DNA from 2 places in the Pseudoalteromonas sp. SG41-1 genome. Region 2 is predicted to be linked to the other one. Evidence: riboswitches for the same ligand, from Rfam matches in the RefSeq annotation. Region 2 holds a riboswitch; the other holds the start of a gene.

Region 1 (15,570 bases), on a different contig from region 2:
TATTATGGCGAATTGGCATAGCACATTCAAAGTTGCTTGTTTGGCAGTTACGCCCAAGGTTTGTGTTTGCATAAACATGGTCAATCCCGCCGCGAATAAACATATCTTGGCCAGTTTGCGTTTGTGCGTTAATAAATATCACAGTTCGCTGCCAATCACTCTGAGGATCAGGGGTTGAGTTAGTGTTTAACTTGGCATTTTTATGAATAGCCATTGCATCCCACGCGGCTACATTTAAGTTTATAGTGCCATTTGCATTAACAGTAATAACTTCACCAGTACAACTTGTTGCATCATTAGTCAGCGCTCCTTTGAGCACGTTACAGTATTGCCCTGGAGCCATATCTGTTTGCACGGTGGTATTGAGTGTTGAGCCTTCTTTATTAATGGCAACATGCCCTGAACTTCCTCTACCAAATGCTATTTGATTGTTAGTATTATCCCACCAATTGGTTGTTGCCCAGTTATCAGCCGTATTATTTCTAAAATCTACGCCACCTGCAATGTATGCCCAACGATGCTCACATTGCCAATTACTCGCAAAGCATTCTAAATTACCGTTGTTATGCACAGGTACGCTTGGACCACCAGCATCTGTGTCACCATGATAGTCGTAACTAGACATTACTTTTGGATAACCATACGGGTAAGCCAACATAAATACGTTTGCTAAGTCGTACAAGCGGCCATCTTCAAAGGTAATTACATTACCGGCACCACCATGACCGCGTTGATTATCATGATTATCTACAAATACTACAGCTGATGCACTTGGCATAAACCCCCACCCTTCACCAAAATTACTTAACCATGCGAGCGAGCCATTCCTAAAGGTATTGCCAAGTTCAGTGCTGTATTTAAACTCCGTAACTAAACCTGACGCTAAATACTCAGAGGCACCAACAGCCTCGCCACCTTGATCAATTACTTCTTGAAAGACCACTGGCGAGCCATTCACTTTCGCCATTAAACTTTGAATATCACTGGCTGCAACATGTTTAGAGGCATCAAACCGAAACCCCTTAACACCAATGGCTTGTAATTCATTAATGTAAGCCGCTAATGTGTTTTGGACATACGTTGCAGCGGTATCTAAATCTGCTAGTCCAACTAACTCACAGTTTTGTACTCGGTAACGATCGTTGCCGTAGTCAGAGCCATTAATGGCGCAACTGGTGTGAAAGTCTTGTGGGCTATAAATTGGGTATTGTTTATTACCATAGGTATTACCAGCGGTACCTGTACCACTGCCTGCAGCCATATGATTGATTAAAGTATCTACATAAATATCAACGCCAGCGGCATTACAGCGATTAACCATATCAATAAACTGCTCGCGGTTACCGCCTCGGCTTTGCAATAGGTAACTGACAGGTTGATAACGCGTCCACCATTGGCTGCCTTGTATATGTTCATTAGGCGGCGATACCTGTACCGCTGCATAGCCTTTAGGTCCTAGGTATTGTTCACATTCGAGGGCTACATCTTGCCAGTTCCATTCAAATAGATGGACGAATGTTGTTGGTGTTGCATTTGCAATCGACGTAGCACTTAGGGCAATGCTTAGCCCAATAGTGGTTACTATTTTTTTAATTTTCATTGTGTGTTCCGTTGTGTTGTCAAGTAATAGGCATTCTATATTTACAAAGAATTAACAATAGAGAGGTTCTCACAAAATGAAAATTGAATACGTATGCAATCAAAAATTCAAAAACACCATCGATTATGGATGCTTAGCCAAATGCAGTGGCACGAGTATATCGCTAACTTATTCTTTGTGTGTGTTGGAGTGTTTATTAACGGGCAGTACAGAGCAGTAAAAACTAGTATACGGTTTTTATACTAATCTTGAAATTTGGGGTTAGCTTTTTCAGACTGCAGTTTGCTCTACAAAGTGATTATTTATGTTGCGCGTTTTTGCGATTTTGGCATTCATTAAGAACCTGCAGCTTTTGTGCAGGACTTGCACTGTGCCACGCGAGAATTTCATCAAGGGTTCTAAAGCAACCGATACAGGTATCGTTTTTATCCAAACAACAATGCCGAATACATGGGCTACTTGGTTCTTCATTGCTCACTTTAATGTTATTCATTAATTTTACCTTCGACTTTACTTATTAGACACTAGCCTTAGTTTTAGCTCGTGTCTAATAAGTGCAGTAGATAATCGGCTAGCGATAACTAAACTATGACCACTGCCTTTTACTTGTTTTGATGCTTCGCCATAAATGGTTGCAGTCTTTCAAGCAGTAGGCCTTGTTTTAACTGCCCTTCTTGCATACCTAACTGCGCACCTATTTGCATCAATTCTGGTGATTTAGCTAGAAACTTTTGCCCTGTGGGTGTTTCATAAAAGGCGGTTAACTCATTGATTTCTTTGTCAGTGAAATTCTCTGAGTAGACTTCAACCAATTCAGCTAAAATTACTTGCTGATCAAAATCATATTTAAACCAATCTCGGTAAATATTTTTCAGCTCTTCTTTCGCCGCTGCATCCAATTTTAACTGTGCCGCCATTTGCTCAATAACCGGCAACATAGCTTCAAAACCACCGGTCATCTGCTTATCCATGTCCATTACTGAGAACATTCTTTCAACTGGGCTGGTTGCTTGCTCTTCTGCATAACTGAGGTTGGTTAATATTAATAGTGAAAACGCACATATTGATAGGAGTTTTTTCATTGTAATTTCCTTATACAGGGATAAATAAACATGCACTTATCTTACTCTTATTGTTGCTGTCTATCAGTAGAAAACTTAATACTGGTAAATATGCGCAAATCAACAACTGTATTACCAGCTGTAAATTTGTGTAAATTAGCACTATCAACAGGTAAATATTACCTGTTGATAGAACCATTTATTGTTCTGAGTGCTGGCGCTTTTCAGTGATCATCGCATCGAGTTTTTCACCGCCTTTAATACCAAAATCAAGGGTGCGAATTGGGAATGGAATACTAATATCAGCGTCACTTAGCGCTTGTTTGACTGCCACAATTGCTTTATGGCGTACGGTCATAAAGTCTGCCTCGCCGGGGTATTTTATCCAAAACCACACCAGTAAGTTGACACTACTGTCTCCAAACCCTTCAGCATAAACAGCGGTTTCGTCTTGTTTAATTACAAAATCAAATTCATTGATTTTTTTAACTATCACCTCAGCTGCCAGCTCTGGGTCATCACCATATGAAATGCCCACCGGCACTTCAATGCGGCGTACACCTAAGGTACTGTAATTACGTAATACATTACGAAAAAGTATTTTGTTAGGCACTAAAATCAATTGCCCATAAAAGTTTTCGATAAGCGTGTTGCGCAAATTTATTGAGCGCACATTGCCAAAAACATCATCGGTTTTTATAACATCGCCTGTTTTAAAGGGTTTGCGAATACCCATAGCAATACCAGCGATTAGGTTCTCTGTCATATCTTGAAAGGCAAAACCAATTGCTAGACCAACAATCCCAGCACCAGCCAGTAATGACGTTACAGTGCCTTTTAGCCCTATAAAATCGAGGGCAACAAATAACCCAACACACAGTACTATCATCTTGAATATCGATGCCATTAAGTCTGCAATTTGTTGGGAGTCTAACGAGCGGCGTAAAACATTGCGCATCATCGAACCTAAAAAACGCGCGAGAATTGAGAAAACAATGGCGATGATCACCGCCACTATAAAATTAGGTATATGACTTATTACGACATCAAACCAGCCACCGAGTTTTTCTTCAATAAGTTTTTCGGCATCGCTGATAGAAGGTATTTTTAGCATTGCTTAACCTTGATTATTTTATAAATAGTCTCAGGTTATTGCAAAATAAGCGCCAAAACTAAAAAGCCATGCATTGCATGGCTTTTAAACAGATTAATAACTAGTTTTGTTCATCTCTTAGAAATACTGGCTCCAGCTCTTTTTGGGTCGCTTCGCTACTGTAGTAGTAACCATCAACAGTAAACTTTTTTAAATCGCTTAACTGGGTAACTTTATTCTCAATAATGTAGCGAGCCATCAAGCCGCGAGCTTTTTTAGCATAAAAGCTGATAATTTTATATTGGCCGTTTTTACAGTCTTTAAAGTGTGGAGTAATGATTTGCGCGTTTAAGGCTTTTTTATCAACCGCTTTAAAATACTCGTTTGATGCTAAATTTACTAGATATTGGCTATCTTGCTCAGCGAGTACGCTATTTAGTTTATCAGCAATAATACTGCCCCAAAATTCATAGAGGTTTTTACCACGGCTGTTATCAAGCTTAGTGCCCATTTCTAAGCGATACGCTTGCATTAAATCAAGTGGTTTTAATAACCCGTAAAGGCCTGACAAAATACGTAGATGACTTTGCGCGTAATCAAGTTGCCCGGCAGTTAAGCTGTTTGCATCTAAACCACCATATACATCGCCATTAAAAGCCATCACGGCTTGTTTAGCGTTGTCGGTAGTAAACGGTTGCGACCATTCACTAAAGCGCGCAGCATTAAGGCCTGCAAGCTTATCGCTAATTTTCATTAAACTGCCAATTTGTGCCGGCGTTAATTCGCGGCACACCGTCATCAACTCTTCGCTGTGCTCAAGTAACTCAGGTTGCGTGAATTTATCAGTGCTTGCTTGGCTCTCGAAATCTAAATTTTTTGCAGGTGAAATAACAGTGATCATAGTTAGCTATTGACTTGGAAATTATTTAATGTCAATTTCAACATTAAATGAAACGAAAAGCACGTTTTGTTTATATCAATTAGTTAGAATTGATTGGTATGATACCTACCTTATTCGCACAGCAAATTATGCTATGCACCTTCGTTCTTCACTGATACGGACATAAGACCTATTAAGCGCTGTCACAGTGCTGCAGTATAAGGTAGTTACAGTAGATTTTCTTTTAACTTGCTTGGAATGAGGAAAGCAAATGACTTCAGCTCTACAAAGGCTCAAACAACATTCATCTATCGTGGCCGACACTGGTGATATTGAAGCGATTAAAAAACACCAACCGGAAGATGCAACAACTAACCCTTCATTGCTATTAAAAGCCAGTGAAATTGAAGCCTATAAGCCGTATTTAGATAAAGCGTGGAGTTATGCTAAAGAAACCGAGCAAGACGCTGCTAAACAATTAGAACTAGCCTGTGACTACTTTGCTGTATTACTAGGTAAAGAGATCAGTGACATTGTGCCGGGTTATATTTCAACCGAAGTTGATGCACGTTTATCATTTGATACTCAAGCAACAATTGCTAAAGCACACACATTACTAAGCCTTTATGAAAAAGAAGGTGTGAGCAAAGATAAAATCTTAATCAAAGTTGCCTCAACGTGGGAAGGTATTAAAGCCGCAGAGCAACTTGAAAAAGAAGGTACTAAGTGTAACTTAACGCTGCTATTTAGTGATGCTCAAGCCCGTGCTTGTGCAGATGCTAACGTATTTTTGATTTCACCATTTGTTGGCCGTATTTTAGATTGGCACGTTGCTAACGGCTTAGAAAAACCAACTGATCCATTACAAGATCCAGGCGTGCAATCAGTACGCAGTATTTTTGAATTTTATAAGCGTCATGATTATAAAACGGTTGTTATGGGCGCAAGTTTCCGTAACACCGGTGAAATCATCGCACTAACTGGTTGCGATAAACTAACCATCAGTCCTAACCTTTTAGAAGAGCTAGGCAACCTTGAAGGTGCACAGGAGTATTTACTTGAAAGTGATATTACTAAAGAGCCTAAACCTGCACCACTAACTGAAGCTCAGTTCCGTTGGTTACATAATCAAGATGCCATGGCGACAGAAAAACTAGCTGAAGGTATTCGTTCTTTTGCTGATGCACAAGAGCAACTAGAAGCGCGTTTTAAAGCAATGTAATCGCTTTTATCGTTTAAATTAAACGTCGCATTTGCGGCGTTTTTTTATGCCTGAAAATAATCTCTATTCATTAATTTATCACTTACCTGTAACATAAATGTCACTTTTTTATTCTATTTTAGTGTGGCCTGTGGTATAGGTATTTTCGAGGTTCAAAAAATTCAATAGGAGAAGTTCATGGATAGCCTAGACGATATTTTAGAGATATTAGAAGGTCCTGATACAACAAGAAAGACCTCTCAGAAAAATAAAAAGAGAAAATGGCGCGAAATCGAAGCTTTAAAAGACAAGCAACGTTTACGTAAAGAACTACAGGAACTAGACTTTTTTACAGACAATATTGCGATTGATGAATTAGATTTTTAATTTCGCAATAGCTACTAACCAACTAAAAGGCCCTTACCGATAAAGTAAGGGCCTTTGTTTATATCAGTTAACGTATATTCTGCGCAGGATAACCTAGCATCTACAATTCCTAAACTTGCCAATCGATCGCTGTTTGCCCTTGCTGTGTTAATAACTGATTGGTTGCGGAAAAATGCTGGCAACCAAAGAAGCCACGATGCGCAGACAACGGCGATGGGTGCGGGCCATTTAAAATATGGTGACGCGTACTATCAATGCCTTTACCTTTCTTTTGTGCGTGAGCACCCCATAAAATAAATACCACACCTTCACAGTGTTGATTAATATGGGCAATAACCTTATCGGTAAACTGCTCCCAACCTAAGTGTTTATGGGAATGGGCTTGGCCTTGCTCAACAGTCAGTACGGTATTAAGTAAAAACACCCCTTGCTCTGCCCAGCGTTGTAAATAACCGTGCGTAGGCACGCGAAAACCATCGATATCTGTAGCCAGCTCTTTATAGATATTTTTTAATGAGGGGGGAAGTTTACCAACCTCTGGTAATACCGAAAAACACAAACCATGTGCTTGTCCTTCGCCGTGGTAAGGATCTTGTCCTAAAATAACCACTTTTATATTACTTAACGGTGTTGCATCAAATGCACTAAATACATACTGCTCTGGCGGATATACAGCAATACCTTCGCTGCGCTTTTGAGCAACTGTATCCAACGTCTGCTGCATATAAGTTTTTGCACATTCGGTTTTTAAAAAGTCTTGCCAATCACTCATTGTGCCTCCTTAATTGCAACGCGTGAATCATCTATTTTAGTACACATATCAGCAAGACCATCCAACATACGCGTGGTAAAACGGTGTAGTAAATCAGCATTGACGCTAATAAACTGGTGGTGCTTTACCGCGGGTACTTCGGGCCATTGTGTCCAATCAATCACAGTTTGCTGCGCTTGTGACTTCTCATTAGGCAATATAATTATCTCTGGTTTTGCCACGATCACATTTTCAATACTTATCAGAGGGTAATCAGTTCGGCTGCTAGCAAATACATTACGACCTTGGCAAATTTCGATTAACTGATTGATCCAGGTATTTTTACCCACCGTCATCATCGGTTCTGCCCATAGCTGGTAAAATACCGCGACCTTACTTTTACCTTGCTGCTTGGCTTTGATTACAGCAATTTTTTGCTCAAATTCAAGTGCGGCTTGCTCGGCTGATTGCTCACGTCCAGTAAGCTCACCTAAACGGCGCAGTTCATTGGGTACTTTATCTACTTCACTGGCGTCACTGTAAATTATATCAATACCAAAACTTTTAATACGTGCTAAATCCTCAGCTTTGCTACCCGTTTTCCATGCTAAAACTAAATCAGGTTTGAGGGCCAGTAGCTTTTCTATTTGAATACCTTGGTGACCACCGATACGTGGGATATCATTGGCCGCAGCAGGGAAATCAGCATATTCCACGGTTCCCACGATTTGCTCACCAGCGCCGATGGTATACAGGTTTTCAACAATATGCGGGGCCAAGGCGATAATTCTTAATTGCTGCTTGTTAGGATCAGCCACGAGCTTAAAGCAGCACAGAGCCAGCGATAAAACGAGTACAAGCCTAAGCGTAGCCATTAATAATCAAATCCTATTTGCGCTTTAACACCAGCATCAAATGCATGCTTAACATTGCGCACTTCACTAACAGTATCAGCTAAGTCAGTTAACTTGCGGTGCGCACCACGGCCAGTAATAATTAAAGATTGCATTGGCGGACGATTAGCGATCACTTCGAGTGCTTCGTCTAAATCAATGTAGCCGTAGGTGATCATATAAGTAATTTCATCAAGTAATACTAAATTAATTGATTCGTCAGCCAACATACGTTTTGCTTCTTGCCAAGTCGCTTGCGCCGCTGCGGTATCTGATTCTTTATTTTGCGTCTCCCAGGTAAAACCTGTGTTCATAATGGCAAATTCAACCCCTGCGCCTTGCAATACATTACGCTCACCACACGGCCAAGTACCTTTAATAAACTGGCACACAGCAGCTTTCATGCCATGGCCTACACAACGTGTTACCGTGCCAAACCCTGAGGTTGATTTACCTTTACCGTTACCGGTGATCACCTGAAAAACACCTTTCTCAGTTTGTGCTGCGGCTATACGCTCATCAACTTTATCTTTTACTTTTTGTTGGCGTTGTTGGTGCTTGTCGCTCATGATTAACTCCTTCCCAGTTTTGGTAAATTTGCGTTATTTTGTCTAAATCTAAATGTTCTTTACACATCGTGGCTAAGCGCGTTAAGTGCTGCTCGCGATGTGTGTCTATATCTATTAATTGGGTAATACCACTATTTGGCAATACCCAATCCAGTATTAGTTGCGTAGCTGCACTGCTATCAAATAAGCCATGTAAGTAAGTACCTGCTATACAATCATCATCTGATATAAAGCCATCTTGCCTAACATGCTGTGGATGCTGAGTAAATTGTAAAAAAGGCTTTTTAAATGCTGGGCCAGCGCTGCAACCAGCGTGTATTTCATAGCCTGCGACTTTTGCTTGTTGACCGCCAAGATGGATCACACCAGCAGCTTGAGTTAGTACTTTATGCTGCCCTAAGTGAGTGGCAAAATCAGCAAGCCCTAAAGCTTTACAGTGTGTTTTACTTGATTCCACACCCTCAGGGTCATAAATATCTGTGCCGAGCATTTGCAAACCTCCGCAAATACCTAATAACTTACCGCCATAACGCAAGTGACGCTGAATCTGCTCGCCCCAGCCTTCATTGTTTAAAAAGGCTAAATCATTAATAACATTTTTACTGCCAGGAATGATGATCAGATCAACGTGTGGAATTGCTTGAGTATGGCGAATGTAATTAATGTCAATTTGCGGGTTTAAACGCAGCGCATCAAAATCAGTGTGGTTACTAATATGAGGAAGTAGCAATACTGCGATTTTTATTTTTGCTTGGCTTACTTGATTATCTATCGCTACCGCGTCTTCAGCATCGAGGGCGAGATCATGTAAATACGGCAACACCCCTAAAACTGGTTTACCGGTGTACTCTTCAAGCCAATCAAGGCCACCTTGCAATAAGCCTATATCGCCACGAAAACGGTTGATCACAAAGCCTTTTACTCGGGCTTGTTCTGACTCGCTTAATAGCGCAAGAGTACCGACCAAATGCGCAAACACACCGCCTTTATCTATATCTGCAATAATGATCACGGGGCAATCAACCGCTTCGGCGTAACCCATATTAGCAATATCACCCGCACGTAGATTAATTTCAGCCGGACTGCCCGCACCTTCAACTACCAGTAGCTCAAACTCTTCGCTTAAACGCTGTTGCGAAGCCAGTACCGCATCCATCGCGACTTTTTTATAATCATGATAAGCACCTGCTTCCATATTACTAATGGCTTTACCGTGAATTATCACTTGAGCGCCAGTATCACTATTGGGCTTGAGTAAAATGGGGTTAAAATCAACCCGTGGCACCACTTTAGCTGCAATCGCCTGAAGTGCTTGCGCACGACCTATTTCGCCGCCATCTTCTGTTACAGCGCTGTTTAAGGCCATATTTTGCGGTTTGAATGGAGCAACTTTGATCCCGCGTTCAACAAATACCCGGCACAATGCTGCAACTAAAGTACTTTTCCCTGCATCAGAAGTCGTACCTTGTACCATTAATGTTTTCATCATGACTGCCCTTTCAGTGTTAAGGCAAGACCTGCCATTATAAATTCAACTCGCGCAGCTTTTGCGGCAATGGCTTGATGTAACCAGCCTGATTCATCTACAAACCGGCGGCTTAGCTCGCCCAGAGGCACAATACCGTGGCCAACTTCGTTACTGACAAAAATCACTTGCCCCGGTAAATTTTCAAGGGTATTTAGTAGTGCTGATTTCTGTTCATCCCAACAATCACTTGTGGCGTGACATAAACAGTTACTTAACCATAAGGTTAAGCAATCAACTAAAATACAGTTATCTTTGCTGCTGTGTGTTTGTAACGCCTCAGCCAATGCAATTGGCTCCTCAACTAACGGCCAATCTACAGGGCGCTGTTGTTGATGATGGACTATACGATCTTGCATTTCAGTATCGTGGGCTTGCGCCGTTGCGAGGTAAATAACGCTTTTATTGCTTTGCTGTGCAAGCTGTTCAGCAAAGCGGCTTTTTCCACTGCGTGCGCCGCCTAAAATAAATGTGTGGTTAGCGTTCATAATACACTCACGAAAGTTAAGTAAATGGCAATTTCACTTAGCTGCTGCGCCGCACCTAAACAATCGCCAGTGTAACCACCTAACTGCTGTTTAAACCAGCGGATCAAAATGACTCTTAGGATCAGTAATACTGCTACAAGAATGAATACGGTTTGCCATAACAATACACCAACAGCAATCAAGCTAACCAGTAAAGTAGCGGCGGTTACAAGTAACGTAACTAAACTAGTGACCGATAGGTGCATAGCAAGCGGCTTTACTTTTGAAGTCGCATCCTCACTTACATACTCCATCCCCATAATTAAACTGGTTGCCACTACTCGGCTTACACATTGCCCGATAACAACTGCACTCAATACAGTAATCAATGACTCACTAAGAAAGAGTAGGCTTTGAAATTTAACCAGCAGCATAATAAGTAATGCCGCTGCACCATAAGTACCAAGACGACTGTCTTTCATAATGGCAAGCTTTTGCGACACCTGCCAACCACTGCCAAAACCATCCCATACATCGGCCCAGCCATCTTCATGAAATGCGCCTGTTAATAACAACCCGACCGCCATCATTAGTAATACACTTATTGATGCTGGTAACAGTAATTGAAAAACGCCGTAGCTGAGTGCTAATAATCCACCAAGCAGTAAACCCACTAAAGCAAAATAGCGACTTGCTTGATTTAAATGAGCACCGGTTACATTAAAGCGCAACTGCACCGGTAGCCGGGTTAAAAAGCTAATTGCTAATAACAGTAACTGCCATTGCGTTACTTTATTTGCCTCTGGGTTAGGCATTAACTGACAACCTGCTTAACACCAGCATCAGCAAAACTAGCCATCTGATTATAAAAACCAAGTGCGGCTTGCAATAATGGTAAACTTAACGCAGCGCCAGTGCCTTCACCCAAGCGTAAATCAAGTTGCAGCAGTGGCTTAACATCGAGTGCGTTTAACATCAGTCGATGGCCTTGCTCATTTGAGCAATGTGCAAAAATTAAATAATCTTTCACTGCTGGGTTAATATTAATTGCGGCCATTGCCGCAGCACTACAAATAAAGCCATCAACTACTACAGCCATGCCTTGCTCAGCCGCAGCCAACATAGCTCCCGTAATATGCACAATTTCAAAGCCACCTAACGCTGCAAGTAGTGAAATAGGATCTGCTAAATGTAACTGATGCAATACCAGCGCTTGCTCTACAACTGTTATTTTACGCGTAACAATATCATCACTAACACCCGTGCCTTTGCCAACACACTGCTGTGCAGGTAAATTCAGCATAGCTGCCATAATCGCTGCTGCACTAGTGGTATTACCTATGCCCATTTCGCCAAAGGCAATTGTATTACAACCACTATGACTGAGCTGCTGCACCAGCTGTTTAGCATTATTAAAGCCTTGCTGTACCTGCGCGGTATTCATTGCCATGTCTGTATTAAGTGGCTTTGTTATACTTCCTAGACGGCAATTATGGACACTTGGCGCTGTGACTGGATGCAAAATACCACAATCAATCACTTCTAATTGCCAACCTAACTGTTGGCAAAAGACATTAATAGCGGCACCACCGCTGACAAAATTAGCTACCATTTGTGAGGTGACATCACTGGGCGCTATCGATACCCCTTGTGCAGCAACACCATGATCTCCTGCAAATACCAGCAAAGTAGGCTTATTGATTGCAGGTGCAAAGGTTTTAAAAGCATCTTCGCTTGCCACTTTTTGGCTAAACAAAGTAACCAGTTGTATTGCACATTGTTCTAACTGTCCAAGTGCACCAAGCGGTTTAGTTTTTTGGTTAATCTTATCAATGATGAGGTGACCAAATTGATTAGTTACTGTGGGTATATTAAACATCTGACTAACTCTCTCGCTTGCGAAAATAAAGTAACGATAAAAAGAAAATACTGCCTATTGCAGAAGTAATAACACCGATTGGCAATTCTTGATTTGCAAGTAAAACACGCGATAGCACATCAACCCACACCATAAATATACCGCCAACTAAAGCCGTCATGATCAAACCAGTAATAGTGCCTTGCGACACAAAAAACCGTACTATATGCGGGATCATCAAACCAACAAAACCAATACCACCACACATCGCCACTAACACTGCAGTGATCAATGAGCTCAATACCAACATTAATAACCGAAACCGCTGTACCGGTATTCCTAAAGTTGCAGCACTTTCATCACCTAGTAACATTGCATTTAGTTGCCGACGAAAACCCATCATCAGCCCGGTGCAACTAATAATAACTAAAGCGGGTAACCATAACGTTGACCATTGTGCGCGAGCAAAGCTGCCTAGCGTCCAAAATAAAATAGCCGTGATCGCCTGCGGATCACTAAAATATAAAAGTAAGCTGGTAAAGGCACTGAATAAAAAGGATAAAGCGACCCCAGCCAAGAGCATGCTTTCAACTTGTCCGCGACCTGCTCGTCCGGCAATAAAAACCAGTAATAACATAGTCAATAAACTACCAACAAATGCCGCGGCCGACATTGTTATTCCCGCGCTGACTCCTGTTAGTGTCATAAAACATACCACACCAAATGAGGCTCCCGATGAAATACCAAATAAGTAAGGATCGGCTAACGGATTACGGGTTACGGTTTGTAAAATTAAACCAGCAATAGCTAGACCAGAGCCAGCTAAAAACGCCAACAATGTTCGTGGCATTCGCAGTTGCCATATGATCCGCGCTATAAAGGAGTCATCTCCCTGACCTATAATACTGTGGTATACATCAATGAATTTACTGGCCGCAGCACCAAAGCTAAGTGCTATAAAAATGCTCGACAAGGCAAAGAATAACGCCACGCTGACTGCAAAATAATTATTTTTTTGCATCAACGCCACCACCTTGATAACCGTAAAAATAGGTAATACGCGGAATGACCTTATTTAATTGTTTACTCTGTGGATGCGCCGAGACTTCGGCACAGACACCAAATACTTCGCTGAGCATTTCTTCCGTGATGACATATTCTGGGCTACCCGTTGCAACTAACTCACCTTGCTTTATCACCAGTAGTTCATCACACATACTTGCTGCAAGATTAAGATCATGGAACGACGCTAATACCGTTACATTTAGCGATTTAGCCAACTCCATTAATTGAATTTGATATTTAATATCTAAGTGGCTGGTAGGCTCGTCCATAATTAATAATTGAGGGCTTTGTACAATTGAACGTGCTATCAATGCGCGTTGCTTCTCGCCACCGGAAAGGGAATCAAACGATTGCTGTAAATGATGGCTCAAGCCAACTTGCTCAATCGCCTGAAAAATAATTTGTTGATCATTTTTAGTTGTCGAACTAAATAAGCTTTTATGCGGCGTAAGGCCAAGACTCACTACATCATAAAGCGATAGGTTAAATTGCGAAGGTGTTTCTTGCAGCACCACAGCAACTTGCTTGGCATATTCATCCGCACTTAGCTGCCAAATATTTTTCCCTGCAAATATAACCTCACCGCACACTGGTTTAGTGTAACGGTATAAACAACGCAATAAACTTGATTTACCTGCGCCATTAGGCCCTAACAAACCGATAAACTGGCCTGGTTTTATTGCAAAATTAATATCGTGCAAAATGGCGGTATTTGCCACCGACCACGATAAATTAGCTACTTCAAGTAAAGGGGGATCAATTACTGCTGGTATTTGCAATGTGTTATCTCTCTAGCAATAGCTAAACCCAATACACTACAAACCATTATGATCATGGTGATAATAGAAGAGTTAGCCCGCTCAATAGGTAATAAATTAACGTATTTTGTATCTGACTTATCGCGCTTGCGACTTACAGTTGCGGGAACAGTTGAGGAGTTACACCCCATTCCAAAATACATAAGGCTCTATTATGGGCGGGTGAGTAAATATTTCAATTAATATCTTTCTAGACGGCTAAAAATAGTCTTTTAAAACACAATTCTGGGCCATGCTTTATCGCTATCATCTATGTAAATATCAATACAAATAAGCTTCCCATAACCGATTGAAAATATGTTTTGCTGATTCGACTCTTTTGGTAACTGACAAATAATACCTAATAGTTGCTTGATCACTCCGGCATGCGTTAAAACTAATTGTGCTTGAGTGTGATTACTTGCAATATCAATTAGTAACGTTTGCCACCACGTTGCTATTCGCTGATAAAAATCTCTCATACTTTCGCCATGAGGAGGAGTTACTTGCCAAGGGCTTTGCCAAAAATCGCCAAGACTAGGAGGATCCGTCTGTTGCCACAAATCATCATATTTACAGCCATCCCAATCACCAAAATTAAACTCTCGGAGCTGATCGGTCAGAAAAAGTGGTATTTGCTGGGCATGGCTAAAAGATCTGGCAAATTCGCTACAACGTTTCAAAGTCGAACTTTGTACAAGCTCAATATTAGTTAGCTCATTGCACGCTTGATGTAATTGCGCACGGCCAAGTTCACTGAGTAAAAAATCTGTCTGTCCGGCCAAGACTCCTTGCTCAATCAATTCGCCATGGCGTAATAAATAAACGCGACTAGAAAATGGCGGCATAAAACCCTCTTACATTAAAGAAAAGTACTTTTAACAATAGCATAATGGTCATCCTAAACGGATTAAGCGCACATCAAAATGTAGAACGGCATTAGCTCCTATTTTTCCACCATTCCCCTTGCGTCCCCACGCCAGCTCTGCAGGAATTACAAATTCATAGCGAGAACCAACCGACATCAATAAAATACCTTCTCGTAATCCTTCGATTGCCTCATCTAAGGTAAATACTTCAGGCATTCCAGCTTTATAACTATCAGCTATTACGCTGCCATCAGCAAGCATAATACGCTGATTGATGACCACGGTATCTGTGTCAGTTACTCGCACACCAGAGATCTCATCTATTACTTTATACATCAAACCAGAAGCACACAGTTGAGTATCAGCATGATTACTAAATTTAACTATGAAGCTTTCACTGTTTTTACGATTGAGTCCTGATGAACCTTTTGATTTAGTTGTTTTTTTACGTGCCATGAAGCCCCACTATTTGTATGATAAATATAATAATCTTATCGCATAGGTAGAGGCCTAAACGCAAGTTTTATAGTGAGTTTGCGAGTTTTTCAAAACAA
Region 2 (15,570 bases):
TTATGTTTATAAATGACGTAGTTGGTCCGTACATCGGTGTATTTATCGAGTGGGGATTCTTAATGGTCTTTTTATTAAATTGGGTACTGTACATAAATAACCCCAATAAAAGCATAGTAATACTTTCATTTATAATGGCCGTTTCTTATATAACGAGCGAGCACTTATATTTAGTGTATTCAACTTATTTGAACTGGTTTATATACGATTTACTCACTCTTACATGCATTGGGTTATTGATCAGATATCAAAAGATTAGCCCCTCTCCAGTTAATTGCTATATTGTGTGTGGGCTTATCTTAAATGCCATTTTAATTACCGCAATTTATTGCGATATCTATGTGCGATCAAATTCTGAGCCTTGGTGGCTTTGGTCAGTTTATTCTTTTGGCGTTAATATATGCGATGTGATGATGATAACAGCCTTAGCTATAAATAAAGATTTTTTAGGCTTAAGCAAATTTTTAATAAAAGTTAGGATAATCAAAGGCCTAAATAAACATCAGGCCCTTATTTAGAACACTTAAAACCGATATTCCCAACTGGTTTTTAATGCGCTGTTGGTATTAGACTCGTTAGCAAGTTCGTCTTTATACACTGAGCCGCTGATCTTCCATAAACCACTAAAAATAGCCTGCTGATAACCAAGCTCTAATTGTAAGCGTTCAAACGTTTCAGCGACTTGAGTCAAGTCGGTGATGTCAGTTTTAAACCAACGTAACTTCGCATAGCCGCCATAACCGTTCATAGTATGATAATGCGCACCTAATACTGCTGATTTACTTTGCTGTGGTGTTGCAGAGCCAATTAAGCGGTCTTTATGATTATAGGCTTGGGCATAGTTCGTAAAGCTTTCATTAGCCTCATTACAGCTAAGTTGGGCCGTACAATCTTGTTGGGTATTTGAATATTCAAAATAGGTTTTTAATAACTGTTTTTGATCACCAAAAAAACTCTCTACACCAAGGGTATAAAAAGGATCACTGGGCGCAATACCACTGTCATTTTTACCCATTAGCTCAGTATAAAAAGCAATCGGTTGATTGGCGATGCTGGTTGAGTACTTAACATCTAAACTAGTTAAGCGTTGCTTAGTTGTTATCAGTTCGAGCGAATTGGGGGCTATTTCTGTGCTGGTTAAATAGTCAGAGCCCGCTGAGCTAAATGCAATCTCAAGCCCCGCAAGTGGTGTGCTGGCAAAGCGCATAGCCCAGTAGTCGCCTTTTTCACCATTACTTAAATGCGGTTTTTGTTTCGCGTAAATCCCGGTTAACTGCCAATTACCAATAAAGGAGAGCCAGCTTGGACCTACATATTGGGTGTTAGCGCGGTTTATCCGTAGCCCTTTCATTGGTGCTGCATTATTTGATAGCAGTAGTGCGTTATCGTTACTGGGTCCCCACCAATGGCTTACTTGCTCTGCACTGACAGACCAGCCGCCGATTAATACTGCTAAATAACTGCCGTGATAATTTGTGTATTCATCATCTAGTGCCTCATCAGCGTAATTAACACTGACTTTGGCGCTAACACGGTCGCCAGTGATAGAGCCATAGCTATTTATACCACTTTTTTGTTGATCGCGCTTACCAAAGCTTTGTTGCAAAGCTGGCTCACTATTGTAGTTAAGCCTGACACCAGAGCTACTGCCTTGTTTAGCTCTATCTAAGGCATGTTTTACGTGTTGATAAGCAAATTGACTCTGTGTTGATAAACTGCTGCTTTCAATTGTACTTAAATCTCTGGCAATACCTTGCCACATTAGGGGATAACTATTGATCGGTTGTTTAATCACACCTTGGTTAAAGAGCATTTCAATTGAAGCGCGTAATAAAGGATCGTCACTTTCAATCCAAGGTGTTGCAAACGCCGGTGTAGCAATGGCAATTAAGGCGCTTAAATAGATATTTAACTTCATCCGTGTAACTTTTCCTGCAATGCTTTTACTACAATAGGGTGTACAAACTCACTGACATCGCCTTTATGACGGGCGACTTCTTTAACGAGGGTTGAAGAGATAAATGAGTTTTTTTCAGCTGGGGTTAAAAAAACACTCTCTAAATCAGGATTTAAACGACGATTCATATTGGCAAGCTGAAACTCATAATCAAAGTCAGACACAGCACGAATACCGCGGATTAACACATTAGCACTATGATCGCGTGCTAAATCAGCTAATAATCCAGAAAAGCCAATAACACTGACGTTATCTAAATGAGTGAGTAAACTATTGGCAATTGCTACCCGCTCATCAAGGCTAAAGCAGGGTTTTTTACTAGGGTTGTGAGCAACTGCAACAATTACAGTATCAAACATTTTAGCTGCCCGCTGGATCAGATCTGTGTGTCCATTGGTTAATGGATCAAAGGTACCAGGGTAAATTGCGGTGACTTTCATAAATATCATCTTAGTGTTATTTTGAGGGTTATATTAACAGTCTTTGTTGTCCAGATCAGCCTGCAAATTGCGACTGCATATTTTCATTTGTAAATGAGTTTATTTCAATAAGAAACAATAACTACGAATTATGGATTAGAAATTTTCAAGGTAGTATTTTATTGGATTATATTTGTATATACTGCGCGGCTAATAATACTGAGTGAATTATGGTCATTTACTCTAATAAAAATAATCAGAGTCGCAGGATATGAGTACCAAGGATAAAATAATTACAACTAGCATAATGCTATTTAACCAACATGGCGAGCGCGCGATAACAACCAATCATATCGCTTCTCACATGGGCATCAGTCCCGGTAATCTTTATTATCACTTTAAAAATAAAGAAGACATTATTCGCCATATTTTTGCATTATATAGTAAGCATTTGCACACTCAGTTTGTGCCAATGGAAAAGCAGGATGAAGCACTGACACACTTAACTGGGTATCTTGATGCTTTGTTTGAGTTGATGTGGCGTTTTCATTTTTTCTATGACAATTTGGGTGATATTTTATCTCGCGACGAAGTACTGAAAAAAGACTATATTGAGTTCCAAGCAGCTTTGTTAAGCCAAGTGCGCGAAATTGTAATTGGCCTGCGTGAAGTTGGTATGATCGCAATTGACGATGAAGATGCTGTTGAGCTTGCTCACATGCTAAAAATTACTGTCAGTTTTTGGACTCCTTACATTAAAGCTAGACGGTTAAGCGGTGAGTTAATTCAGCAAGATATTTATAATGGTATCTTAAAAGTGTTAGCACTTTTTAAAGCATTTGGTACAGAGCAAAGCATCCCAAAAATTAACTTGTTACGCGAAAAATACAGTAAATTAGCGGCACAGGCAGGTGCCGTTTAATTAAACGCAGCGGTTGTTTATTTCCTAGACGTTAGATTTTTTGTTATAATCCCGCGCCCAACACGTGGGTGCGTGAATCCTAAATATTGTCTAACGAGTAAACTATGCTTAAATTTATCGTCAAACTCCATCCTGAAATAGCCATTAAAAGCCGTTCTGTGCGAAAACGTTTTACTAAGTTGTTAGAGAACAACATTAAAATTGTATTACGCAAGCTTGACGAAAAAGTACAAGTACAAAATAACTGGGACAATATATCCGTCGTAACTAAATTAGATGACGCGCAAATGCGTATTGATTTTATCGATGGCTTACAACGGATCCCAGGTATCGTGCAGTTTATTGAAGTGACCGAAACTAACTACGAAAACCTGCACGATATTTACGAAAAAGCGCTAGATATGGTTGGTCACACTGTTGTTGGCAAAACATTCTGTGTGCGTTGTAAACGCCAAGGTAAGCATGATTTCACTTCTACCGATGTAGAGCGTTATGTTGGGGGTGGGTTAAATCAACACGTCGATGGCGCCAGCGTAAGACTGAAAAATCCTGAAGTAACTATTCGCCTTGAAATTAAAGATGATAAAGCTTACGTAGTAACGCACACCCATCATGGTATGGCCGGTTTCCCATTACCAACGCAAGAAGATGTCTTGTCGTTAATGTCAGGTGGATTTGACTCGGGCGTTGCTAGTTATCAAATGATCCGCAAAGGCGCTCGTACGCACTTTTTGTTCTTCAATTTAGGCGGTGCGGCGCACGAGATTGGTGTTAAACAAGCCTGCTATTATATTTGGAAGCAGTTTAGCTCAACCCATAAAGTTAAATTTATCAGTGTTGACTTTGACCCCGTTGTTGCCGAAATTTTAGAAAATGTTGAAAACAGTCAAATGGGTGTAGTTCTCAAACGTATGATGATGCGTGCAGGCAGCCAAATAGCTGAAAAAATGGGGATTCAAGCGCTTGTTACCGGTGAGAGTCTAGGCCAAGTTTCAAGTCAAACATTAGCCAACTTAAGTGTGATTGACCGTGTTACCGAAACGCTTATATTACGCCCGCTGATCCAACACGACAAACAAGAAATTATAAACATCGCTCGTAAAATCGGCACCGCAGAAATGGCCGAAACTATGCCGGAATACTGTGGTGTGATTTCTAAAAAGCCTACAGTTAAAGCTAAAATTGCCGTAGTAGAAGCTGAAGAGCAAAAGTTTGATTTTGATGTGCTCAATACTGTTATTGAAAACGCACGTATTATGGATATTCGTGACATTGACGTCGAAGCTAAACAAGAGCTAAAAGAGGCAGAGTCAGTTTCTGATTTACCAGCTGATGCAGTTGTTGTTGATATTCGCTCGCCGGAAGAAGAAGATGCAGCACCGCTTGAAATTGATGGGATAGAAGTTGTGCATTTGCCGTTTTTCCGCTTAGCGACCAAATTTGCAGACCTACCGCAAGACAAAGACTACTACTTATATTGCACTAAAGGTGTAATGAGTCAGCTACAGGCGCTTATTTTACATGAAAATGGCTTTGCCAATGTTAAAGTTTATCGCCCGTAAGGTTGATAGTTATTAATAACAAGCGCGAGTTAAATCGCGCTTTTTTTATGTCTGATAGCATCGAGTAAAGATTGATTGTGAGGGGTATTAATACCGAGTTGATTACCTTTTTGGCAAATATAACCGCACATCGCGTCAATTTCTGTGATGCGATTATGGGCGACATCTTGATGCATTGATGAGTAATTGTTTTTGGTATCACTCATCACTTGATAGGCGTTCGCTAATGCTTCAGCAAGTCGCACATTAATACCTAGTTTATTTGCAACGGTACACGCTTCGTTTAAGATATTTAAAATTATGCCACTAAACTGTGGTGCAGTCAGTGCGCCATTTTTCACATTGTGCAGCGCACTGAGTGGATTAATAGCAATATTAACGAGTAATTTTTCAAAGCGTAATTGTTGTATATTATTTGTGGTTGTTAATTCAGGAATAGCGTTTAGTAGATTTTTAACTTCAGCGAGTTGTGTTTTTGCTTGCTGGTTACAATCACCTAAAATGCTGCTCCCGATACCAGTATGCAACACACTAAAAGGTGCATCTTTGTAGCCCGCTAAACGTGTTGTTAAAAAATATAGTCCTTGTTGTTTTGTAAGTTCGCTATTTATTTCATCTACATTACCCATGCCATTGTGAGATAAAATCAGTTGGCATTGAGCGCTTAAAAAAGGCTTTAGTTGCCTAAATGCGGTGGCAACTTGATATGCTTTAACAGTAAAAATAACAACATCGACTTGGCCGTGCTCAGATAATTGAGTCAGGTTTGTCAGTTGGCAATTAATTGCTTGTTTTGGCGCGTTTGCTTGTTGATAAAAACGAGGTTCGTCAATAGCATGCTTGGTAAGTAGGGTAACCCTGTGCTGTTGACTCAAATAATGGCTATAGAGCAGCCCAATGGCACCATCGCCAACGACGAATATATTAGCCATTTTGATTCTTTTTAAAACGAGAATAAATACCGAACAACAAAAAGAAACTAGCAGCCCCAGAAAAGTCAGCAACAACATCAGCAACAGATGCGCTACGATAAGGGATTGTGCTTTGCATTAGCTCAATAGCGATACCATAAAATGCTAATAACACGAGGTGAACGAATACAGGTAGCTTGAACGCTCTGACCATGACGGCTGCCAGAACAAAGAAAATAATAAAATGCACTAACTTATCTAGATGAGGCAGTGACGATACCCCAACGCCCCTAAAATCGCGGGCAAACAAAAAGGTAAATACCAGAATACTGATTAAAAATAGAGTTTGATAAACACGCCGAGTCACGAAAAATCCTAAATCGTTTAAAAATAGAACCGCAGTATATCAAACAAATTTCGTATCGCACCTGAACAAAGCATAGAAAAGTGTAAAGATTTATAAAATTTATATAGTATAATTATCGACAATATAAATTTGAATTAAAAATATCTTGTTAGGAGAGACTTATGCCTTCATTTGACATTGTTTCGGAAGTCGAAATGAACGAAGCAAAAAATGCTGTTGATAACGCTAACCGTGAACTTGAAACTCGCTTTGACTTTAGAGGCGTTGATGCGTCAATAGAGCTTAATGATAAAACCATTAAACTAAAAGCAGAAGCTGATTCACAGGTTATGCAGTTGTTTGATATTTTAGCGAGCAAAATATCAAAACGCGGTATGGACGTATCAAGTTTAGAGCTGCAAGATATTTCACGTGCGGGAAAAAATGTTTACCGTAATGTTGCGCTAAAGCAAGGTATCGAAAAAGATATGGCTAAAAAAGTCGTTAAAGCCATTAAAGACTCTAAAGTAAAAGTACAAGCCGCGATCCAAGGCGAAGAAGTACGTGTAACGGGTAAAAAACGTGATGACCTACAAGAAGCCATGCAAGTAGTACGCAGTGCTGATTTAGGGCAACCATTTCAGTTTAAAAACTTTAGAGATTAGAAAGCTAGGAGCTAGGTTTCTAGGTGCTAGAAAAAGCCAAATTGCAGCAATGTAGTTTGGCTTTTTTAGTTTAGAACTTATGATTATTCCTAGAACCTAGAGTATTTAGATGTATAGCCGTCCATTGACTTTTGTGCTTAAAATAATCACAATAGCGACCTATTTTCAAGGTGCTTGTGGTTACTTTTCAAGGTTGTTGATTAAGTAAAGCAAGATAATCGGGAAGTTGGTGGCGTTTATAGGATATAAACGAAGTCCAACACTGCCCCCGCAACGGTGATACATACTTTTAGCTAAATTTATTAGCGAGTTATGTTAAGTCCGGAGACCGGCCTTGAAGTCAATTTACTATCACTTGTGCGGTGGGCGCGGGTCAGGGGATATCATGTTAAACAAATCTACTCTAGGCGTAGCAATTGCCGCTGCGTTGTCTTTTTCTGTGTCTGCAGAGCAATCAATAGAACGCCTGACGGTAACCGCTAATAAATTTGAGCAATCAATTACTGATGTACTTGCCAGTGTAACTGTTATTGAGCGCAGTGATATTGAAACAAGTAATGTCCGTGATTTACCGAGTTTACTAGCAACCCAAGTTGGTTTTCAAATAAATTCCAATGGTGGCTTTGGGCAAAGTTCTGGCGTGTCACTTCGCGGTTCAAGCTCGCGACATACACTTATTTTGATTGATGGCGTACGTACGGGCTCTGCAACCCTTGGTTATAAATCAATTAGTAATATTCCTCTTAATTCAATAGAGCGCATTGAAATTGTTAAAGGCTCTCGTGCTGCAGTTTATGGGTCTGACGCGCTCGCTGGTGTGATCAATATTATTACTCGTACAAAGGAATCCGTCAGCCTAGATGCAACATTTGGTACTGATGCTTATCAAAATTATCAAGTTGCAGGTACAACGGTAGTTGATGCTGTTAAAGCGTCGTTTAATGCTGGGTTTGAAAAAACGGATGGCTTTGACGTATTGCAAGGCGTAGCACCGGATGAAGATGGTTATGAGAACAAAAATTTAGGATTTAATATTCGCTATGCAGATGAGCTGTTAGGTGAGCTTAAAGCGCTGGGTCAATACAGTGAAGGTAATGCACAATACGACAATGCTTTCTCGCCTATTGATAGTATCGTAGAAAATAATGAATTTGAAAATTATCAGCTAGGGCTGGGTTGGGATAAATCCTTTACCGATCATAAGCACTCAATTAATGTTGCTATTGCAACCGATGATTCTGACAACAAAGGCTATGATTACACTGGTGCGATTATTACTAATAGTTATAAAACAAAACGTAAACAATTTGATTACCACGGCAGTTATAATGCAAGCCAAGTTTTAACCGTTAATGGCGGGTTTAATTGGTATAAAGATGAAATATTTACTAATGGTAAGGCTTATCTAGCGGATAGCAAAGTAGCTAAAGCTGCATTTCTTGGGGGCTATTTTGATGATAATAAAGTCATTGCAAATTTAGCATTGCGTTTAGATGATGATGAGCAGTTTGGTAATGAAACAACTTACGCCGCAGCTGTTGGTTATCACTTAAATAAGCGTGCAACACTTCGATTGAGCCAAAGCACGGGCTTTAAAGCGCCAACATTTAATGATCTTTATTTTCCTGACCCTTTATCTCCAGGTAATCCAAATTTAGCACCAGAGACATCAACTAACCAAGAGTTAGGTTTGAGTTTAGACTTTTCTCAAGCAAAGCTTGATATATCAATATTCAGAAATAATATTGAAAACCTAATTGCATGGGCACCTAATGCAGCTGGTAAATGGCAGCCAGAAAATATAAATGAAGCACGCCATGAGGGTGTTGAGTTTAGCTTTGCCAATACAGTACTTGGTTTTGATAATCAGTTTAATTTTACTTATTTAAATGCTGAAAATACCGAAACGGGTGTAGCACAAACTAATGTTTCACCACGTACTGTGAACTGGTCTGTTGCGAAGCAGTGGGGCGATTTTGATGCCGGTTTTGATATGCAGTACCGTAGTGATCGTCAAGGTAAAGTAACAGAGCTTAGTTCTTATACGTTATGGAACTTAACTGCAAATTATCAATTTAACAGTGCGCTTTCATTTTCTGCTCGTGTTGAAAACTTATTTGATAAGCAATACAACGCGGTTGACTCAAGTATGGATTATGTAACTGGCGAAGTGTTTTACTACAATACAGTTGACCGTCGCTTCTTTGTTGGCGCAAGTTACCAGTTCTGATCTCGTTCTAGCTTAAATAAAAAAGCCCGACACTTTTGTTTGTCGGGCTTTTTTATATTTAGATGAAAATGCTTATTTAGCACTTTGCTTAGTTTACTAAAAACTGTTTATAGTCTTTTTCAAACTTTTTCAGCTTTGGTGCTATCAATAAACTGCAATAGCGTTGCTCAGGGTTTTCGTTGTAGTAGTCTTGGTGATACTGCTCTGCTGGGTAGTAAGTGGTTGCAGGGCTAACTTCAGTGACGATATCTTCGCGTATTTGGCTTTGTAATTTTGCAATATATTGATTAGTTTGCGCTTGCTGCTCGCTATCATGATAATAAATCACACTTCGATATTGGGTACCTATATCATTACCTTGGCGGTTTAGCTGAGTGGCATCATGCAGGGTAAAAAACATCGCCAGTAAGGTTTCATAGCTTATCAGGCTACTGTCAAACTTAATCTGTACAACCTCTGCGTGGCCGGTGAGGCCAGTGCAAATTTGTTTATACGTAGGCTCAGTTGTTTCGCCGCCAGTATAGCCAGAGCTTACTTGTAAAACGCCTTTCACGCGCCTAAACGCGGCATCAATACACCAAAAGCAGCCACCACCAAATGTTGCAGTTTCATTTGTTATACTCATTTAGTTGTTCCTTAAAGCTGTTAAATTACACGGATTATCTAGCGTAACAGAAGAACGAGCAAGGAGGTTTATTATTTCATTTAATTACGGCAGGGAAGTGTGTTGAAGTGAACAGTAGCGTTGCTATGGGTTTGCAACGCTACGATGAGATTAAAGCTCTTTTAGCGGCCTTTCAGCTTCTTGTTGGTTGAGCTTTTGTTGTAAAAACTCAGGAGACTGAGTATTGCGAGCCAGCGCATAGTACGCCGCAGGAACAACAAATAGCGTAAGTATGGTTGCGACAATAACACCAGTAAACACCACTACACCAATTACCATACGGCTCTCTGCACCAGGGCCTGAGGCTAGCACTAGTGGCACCGCACTCATTACCGTAGTCAAAGAGGTCATAATAATTGGTCGCAATCTTTGGGTTGCTGCTTGTAAAATAGCTTCACTAAACTCTACGCCTTTATCGCGCAATTGATTGGTAAATTCGACAATCAATATACCGTTCTTAGCACTAAGACCAATCAGCATTACAATGCCTATTTGGCTGTAAATGTTTATGGTTAGTCCTGCAACCCATAAACCAAACATTGCGCCCATCAAACCCAGTGGCACAGTGAGCATGATCACAAAGGGGTGCATAAAGCTTTCAAACTGAGCGGCTAAAACTAAGAAGGTAACAGTAAGCGCTAGAATGAAAACATACGTCATCGCTGAGGCACCTTCATAATATAATTGCGATTCACCTTTATAATCAATGGCGCCATCAATTTCGTTTTCTTCCATTGCCACTTTATTTAAAAAGTTAAGCGCTTCTTCAAGGGTGTAACCATCGGCGAGGTTAGCGCTCAAAGTAATAGCACGCATTCGGTTGTAACGATTTAGCCTTGATGCAGTGGCTTCTTCTTTTAAGCTAATTAAGCTATCTAGAGGAACCAGTTCATCACTGCGAGATTTTAAGTAAATATTTGATATATCGGTAGGATCAGCAAAGTCAGCTTTAGTGCCTTTTAAGATCACATCGTACTCTTCACCACGGTCAATAAAGGTGGTAACACGGCGTTGACCTAACATGGTTTCAAGGGTGCGGCCAACATCCGAAACTGAAATCCCTAAATCCGCCGCTTTGTTTTTATCGATACTGATCAAAAACTGCGGGAAGGTTTCTTTGTAGTCATGGTCAATACGCACCAGTCCTGGGTTTTTCTCTGCACGTTCAATGATCCGGTCTCGCCAATCAGCTAATTGTGCATAATCATTACCTTGCAGGACAAACTCAATGGGCCGTGATGAGCCACCGCCACCAATACCACGGCGCATAATAGCAAACGCGCGCACATCGGTGACTTCAGTCATTTTTGCACTGATCTCATCCATTACTTCCCAAGTTGAACGTTTACGTTCATCCCAGTCTGCCATACCAACAATTGCCACACCACCGCTGCCACCCCAGCCAGGAACGCGTACCAGCACTCGACTTAGTTCGCCCGCTTCGGAATAAGGCATTAAACGTTCTTCAATTTTTGCCATGTTGGCGGCGTTATTTTCATAACTTGCCCCTTCAGGGCCACTCATCATGATAAAGAAAGTACCACGGTCTTCTTTTGGCGTAAGTTCTGAAGGAATTTGTTGGAACAGTAAATAACTAACAAAACCAGCCAGCAGTAGGGTGATTGTTAAACCACCTGAACGCGTCATATTTGAGCGTAAAGAGTTTTTATAACTTTGCTCAATCTTACTAAAGATACGGTCCATCCATTGGCTGAATTTACTCTCTTTTGAGGATGGTTTAAGTACTAATGAACACAACGCTGGCGAGAGTGTTAATGCGGTAATGCTTGAGAAGAATACCGCGGCGCTGACGGCCATCGCAAACTCGGTAAATAATGCGCCGATACGGCCATCCATAAATACCAAGGGGACAAACACCGAGATCAGCACTAAGGTGGTGGCAATAATTGCAAAGCCAACCTCACGGGCGCCACGATAAGCGGCTAGTAGGGCAGGTTCGCCCAGTTCGATACGCCGGTGAATGTTTTCTAGCATTACAATCGCGTCATCAACAACCAAGCCAATTGCTAGCACCAGCGCCAGTAGTGTCAATAAGTTAATTGAGTAACCCATCGCCAATAAGAACATAAAGCTACCGACCAGCGCAACTGGGACTGTTACCGCTGGGATCAAGGTGGCGCGAATGTTCCCTAAAAATAAGAAGATAATTAATACCACCAAGGCCATAGAAATAGCCAAGGTTCTGTAAACCTCGTTAATTGATTCTTTAATGAATATTGACGAGTCGTAGCTGTCTTGAATAGTTGTGCCTTCTGGCAGGTTGCGTTTGATTTTTTCAAGTTCAGCACGGGCATTATCAACCACGGTAAGTGTATTCGCTTTAGCTTGTTTAACAATACCAAGGCCAACCATATTGCGGCCATTACCTCGGAATAAGCTTTCATCGTCAGCGGCTTCTAATTTTACATCAGCGACTTCACCAAGACGAACTAAGTAACCATCGTCGCCACGTTTAATTACTAGGTTTTGAAAATCACGCTGCTCTTTGTAACTACGCGCTGTTCGAACTGTAAAGTCACGGTCGATAGATTCTATCTCACCTGCAGGTAGCTCAACATTTTCAGTTCGTAGGGTGTTTTCTATGTCACTACTGGTTATGCCACGAGCAGCCATTGCTTGGCGGTTGAGCCAAATTTTCATGGCATATTTACGTTCACCACCAACACGTACATTGGAAACACCATCTACCACAGCTAAACGGTCGACAATAAAGCGCTGTGCATAATCAGATAGTTGCAATGAATCCATTGTGTCGCTATTGAGTAAAAACCATGCAATAGGGCTTTCATCACTGTTAGATTTAGATACTTCTGGCGGGCGTACTTGCTCAGGTAGACTATCAAGTGCGCGCGCTACACGTTCGCGGACATCGTTTGATGCGGCATCAATATCACGGCTGATATTAAATTCAATGGTAATATTTGAGCGGCCATTTCTACTTGATGAATTAATGCTTTTAATGCCTTCAATACCGGAAATACGGTTTTCCAGCACTTGGGTAATTTTTGTTTCAATGATCTCGGCTGACGCTCCCGTATATTCAGTGCTTACACTGACTATGGGTGATTCAATATCAGGATATTCGCGCAGCGGTAACATCGAAAAAGCCACTAAGCCAAAGGTTAGTAACAGTAGGTTAATTACAATTGCAAAAACGGGACGTTTGACACTGGTATCAGTAATTTTCACAGTTTACCCCTTCACAGTAACTTTGCTGCCTGAGCGAATTTTAATAATTCCTTCAGTAACAATTTGTTGCCCATTACTAATACCTTCATCAATGGCAACCCAACCATTGTGACGACCTGCAACGTGAACCTCTACTTTAGTGGCTATTCCGTCTTCAATTTGAAAAACATAATGTTTATCTTGTTGTGGGATCACCGCTTTCTCTGGCACCATCATCGCTTGATTCGAGCTAAGTTGTAACGCGGTCTTGAGCAACATGCCAGGGCGTAATAAACCACTTTTATTCGCGAAGCTTGCTGTGACTTCAACACTGCGGGTGATTGAATCAATCCGAGCACTAACGTGCGTTACTTTACCGGTGAAGGTTTTTTCAGGGTAAGCATCATTTTGGGTCATTACTTTCATGCCAACGTTTAATTGCGCAAGGTATTTTTCTGGGACTTTAAAATCGACTTTAATAATGCTTATATCATCTAAGCTTGTAATAATTGTGCTGTTATTTACATAAGCACCTACTGAGATCTGACGCTTACCTAAAATACCTGAAAAAGGCGCGATAATAGTCATTTCAGATAATTTTGTTTTGGCGTTTTCAAGCTGAGCTTCGGTTGCATCAACGCGAGAAAGTTGCTCTTCGAGTAATGACTTTGCAGTTGCTTGTGAGCGAGAAAGCTCTGTTAAGCGTTCAAGTTGACGTTTTTCTTCGCGTAAGTTGATTGCCAGCTCTTTAACAGTGAGCTCTTCTTGCTGCGATTGCAATTGTACGAGCTTTTGACCTTTACTGACTAAATCACCGTCTTTGAAATAAATGTCAGTTACGTAATCATTTTGTGCGCTTTGTATATAAATTGCTTGATTAGCGCGGGCACTGCCGATAGCCTCAATGAGGACAGCATTTTCTTCACTTGCAACAGTGTGAGCGGTTACTTGCGTTGCATTAACTGTGAAGTCAGATTGCTCACCTTGGCTGCTTGGTAAATAAAGATAAACACATAGCCCCAAAAGTAGAGTAATAATAAATGGAAAGAGCGCTTTGCCAGATTGCTTTGCATACATTGTTAAAAATACCGGAGAATTAATTGCCTCTAGTGTACAAAATTACAGCGTGAATTGGCGGCCGCGTATCTCATAAATCTGTCGGTTAGGCGTAAAAGTTCAGTTGTTTTTCATTTTGTTCCCATTTTATGTTTGTGTGTGAGAGAGTTATGAAGTTAACGAGCAAATGTCCGCGTTGTATGAAAATACGTAAATTGATAATTTGGGCTATAATTATGTACGCTTTTTATATTGTTTTTTATCGTTATGGTTAAACGCAAAAACGCTGTTTTGAAATTGCGTGCGCAAGGTGCGCGCAATGGTATCGAAACTCTCACTGTCGGTGCGGTTGGGCTTTTATTTATAATGCTAGTTAATTTACTGCGGCCCGACGAAATTAGCATTTTCGAAATTTTCTTGGTGAGTTTATGTTTGGCTGCCATTTTTGTTGGGTTTTTAAAAACCCAAGAGCCATTTTACAGTTTAGTTATTACAGAAAAGGAGCTTACTTACCAGCATAAGTATGGCTGCTGGTGTGTTAAGCAAGAAAATCTAAATTACAGTGGTATTCCTAAAGTAGAACAAGAACTTGAGCAACTTGAGTTAAATGCTGTAGGTATCAAACTTAACGACACCGATGAATTTTTATTACAACTAGGACCAAGAATTGCGGGTAAATTATTGATCGAACAACGACATTTATTTATGCAAGTAATTCAAAAACATTGCAAAAATGGCAATTGCCCATCAGAATGGTTAGTTGAGGATAATCATTACACTTCTGTGAATGGTCGCAGTTTTAATGGCCTTATAGCCATGTTTGCTAATAGAATGCGACATCTACGACAATTAACAGGATATGACTTACTGTTACCAGCAAGTGTATTGGATAGAAGTATTTGGGATTTTAGCCACAGCTTAAATGCATGGCGGAACAACCCAGTAGTATTTATTGAATCTCAATTAGAGAGTAAGACGCCTGAAAATAGGCGTTAGTTAGTAGGATGAAGCGATGAGTCAAGATAGATCTTTTATTAAAAGTGGCAGAAATACCATAATCCATAAAGATAAAAAACTCGATTTAGTGATCGTGAATTCTGAAGTGCACCCAAAAATAAAGGTAACTCAACATGGTTTAGAACCATTCAAAGAAGAGTTGCCAAAAAACCGTCGTGAAGCTAAAGAACGCTATTTAGAAATGGTCTATGTTGGCAGTGTAGACGTATTTGGTGAAGAGAAGCGTTTACTGTTTATTCAGGCGTTAGATGGCCGTGAGTATAAGATAGATTATAGTAAAATAGGCACAAAGTTATTTGTCCGTATTCACCAAGATAGCTATTTATAACATCCTCTCTTTTGTATCTGGCATTGTTGTTGCTTAATTTATTGATTGGCGTGGCTATTAACATTAAGGCTATGTAATTTCAGTTTTAAATGAGGAATCAGTGCATGAAATCCCCCTTGATAGTTTTACCGTTATTAGCTGTATTGACAGCATGCGGTGGCGGCGGAGGCGGCAACGATAATCCCGTGGTTGCAGCATCCGTTTTTGCTGGCGATGATCAGCGCATTATTGAAAAAAGTGAATTTACTATTGAAGCCAAAGGTTCGCCTGTTGATGGTACTTTTACGTGGCAGAGAGTAAGTGG

What was found. A riboswitch is a leader RNA that binds a small molecule or an ion and turns the genes downstream of it on or off. The one in region 2 is predicted to bind cobalamin.
Region 1: it holds a riboswitch for cobalamin, as region 2 does, so the genes downstream of both, H5203_RS19970 (ABC transporter ATP-binding protein) here and H5203_RS10700 (TonB-dependent receptor domain-containing protein) in region 2, are expected to answer to the same signal.

What each region holds. Positions count from the first base shown of each region.
Region 1 covers NZ_JACJFL010000055.1:413-15,982, reverse strand. The annotation lists gene H5203_RS20045 (alpha-amylase family protein) at 1-1,600, opposite strand, end outside; gene H5203_RS20040 (DUF1289 domain-containing protein) at 1,899-2,093, opposite strand; gene H5203_RS20035 (DUF2059 domain-containing protein) at 2,203-2,682, opposite strand; gene H5203_RS20030 (mechanosensitive ion channel family protein) at 2,861-3,775, opposite strand; gene yaaA (peroxide stress protein YaaA) at 3,876-4,655, opposite strand; gene tal (transaldolase) at 4,906-5,856, shown strand; gene H5203_RS20015 (DUF3545 family protein) at 6,034-6,222, shown strand; gene ung (uracil-DNA glycosylase) at 6,332-6,994, opposite strand; gene H5203_RS20005 (cobalamin-binding protein) at 6,991-7,848, opposite strand; gene cobO (cob(I)yrinic acid a,c-diamide adenosyltransferase) at 7,848-8,435, opposite strand; gene H5203_RS19995 (cobyric acid synthase) at 8,392-9,921, opposite strand; gene cobU (bifunctional adenosylcobinamide kinase/adenosylcobinamide-phosphate guanylyltransferase) at 9,921-10,448, opposite strand; gene H5203_RS19985 (adenosylcobinamide-GDP ribazoletransferase) at 10,445-11,242, opposite strand; gene cobT (nicotinate-nucleotide--dimethylbenzimidazole phosphoribosyltransferase) at 11,242-12,306, opposite strand; gene H5203_RS19975 (iron ABC transporter permease) at 12,311-13,306, opposite strand; gene H5203_RS19970 (ABC transporter ATP-binding protein) at 13,293-14,129, opposite strand; cobalamin riboswitch at 14,215-14,340, opposite strand; gene H5203_RS19965 (histidine phosphatase family protein) at 14,381-14,995, opposite strand; gene H5203_RS19960 (FKBP-type peptidyl-prolyl cis-trans isomerase) at 15,044-15,472, opposite strand.
Region 2 covers NZ_JACJFL010000015.1:29,907-45,476, reverse strand. The annotation lists gene H5203_RS10735 (capsule assembly Wzi family protein) at 524-1,918, opposite strand; gene coaD (pantetheine-phosphate adenylyltransferase) at 1,915-2,397, opposite strand; gene H5203_RS10725 (TetR/AcrR family transcriptional regulator) at 2,648-3,298, shown strand; gene thiI (tRNA uracil 4-sulfurtransferase ThiI) at 3,403-4,860, shown strand; gene H5203_RS10715 (ketopantoate reductase family protein) at 4,890-5,792, opposite strand; gene H5203_RS10710 (VanZ family protein) at 5,785-6,138, opposite strand; gene H5203_RS10705 (YajQ family cyclic di-GMP-binding protein) at 6,300-6,782, shown strand; cobalamin riboswitch at 6,956-7,134, shown strand; gene H5203_RS10700 (TonB-dependent receptor domain-containing protein) at 7,168-9,012, shown strand; gene msrA (peptide-methionine (S)-S-oxide reductase MsrA) at 9,101-9,637, opposite strand; gene H5203_RS10690 (efflux RND transporter permease subunit) at 9,788-12,886, opposite strand; gene H5203_RS10685 (efflux RND transporter periplasmic adaptor subunit) at 12,890-13,942, opposite strand; gene H5203_RS10680 (DUF2982 domain-containing protein) at 14,189-14,917, shown strand; gene H5203_RS10675 (hypothetical protein) at 14,934-15,266, shown strand; gene H5203_RS10670 (DUF1566 domain-containing protein) at 15,371-15,570, shown strand, end outside.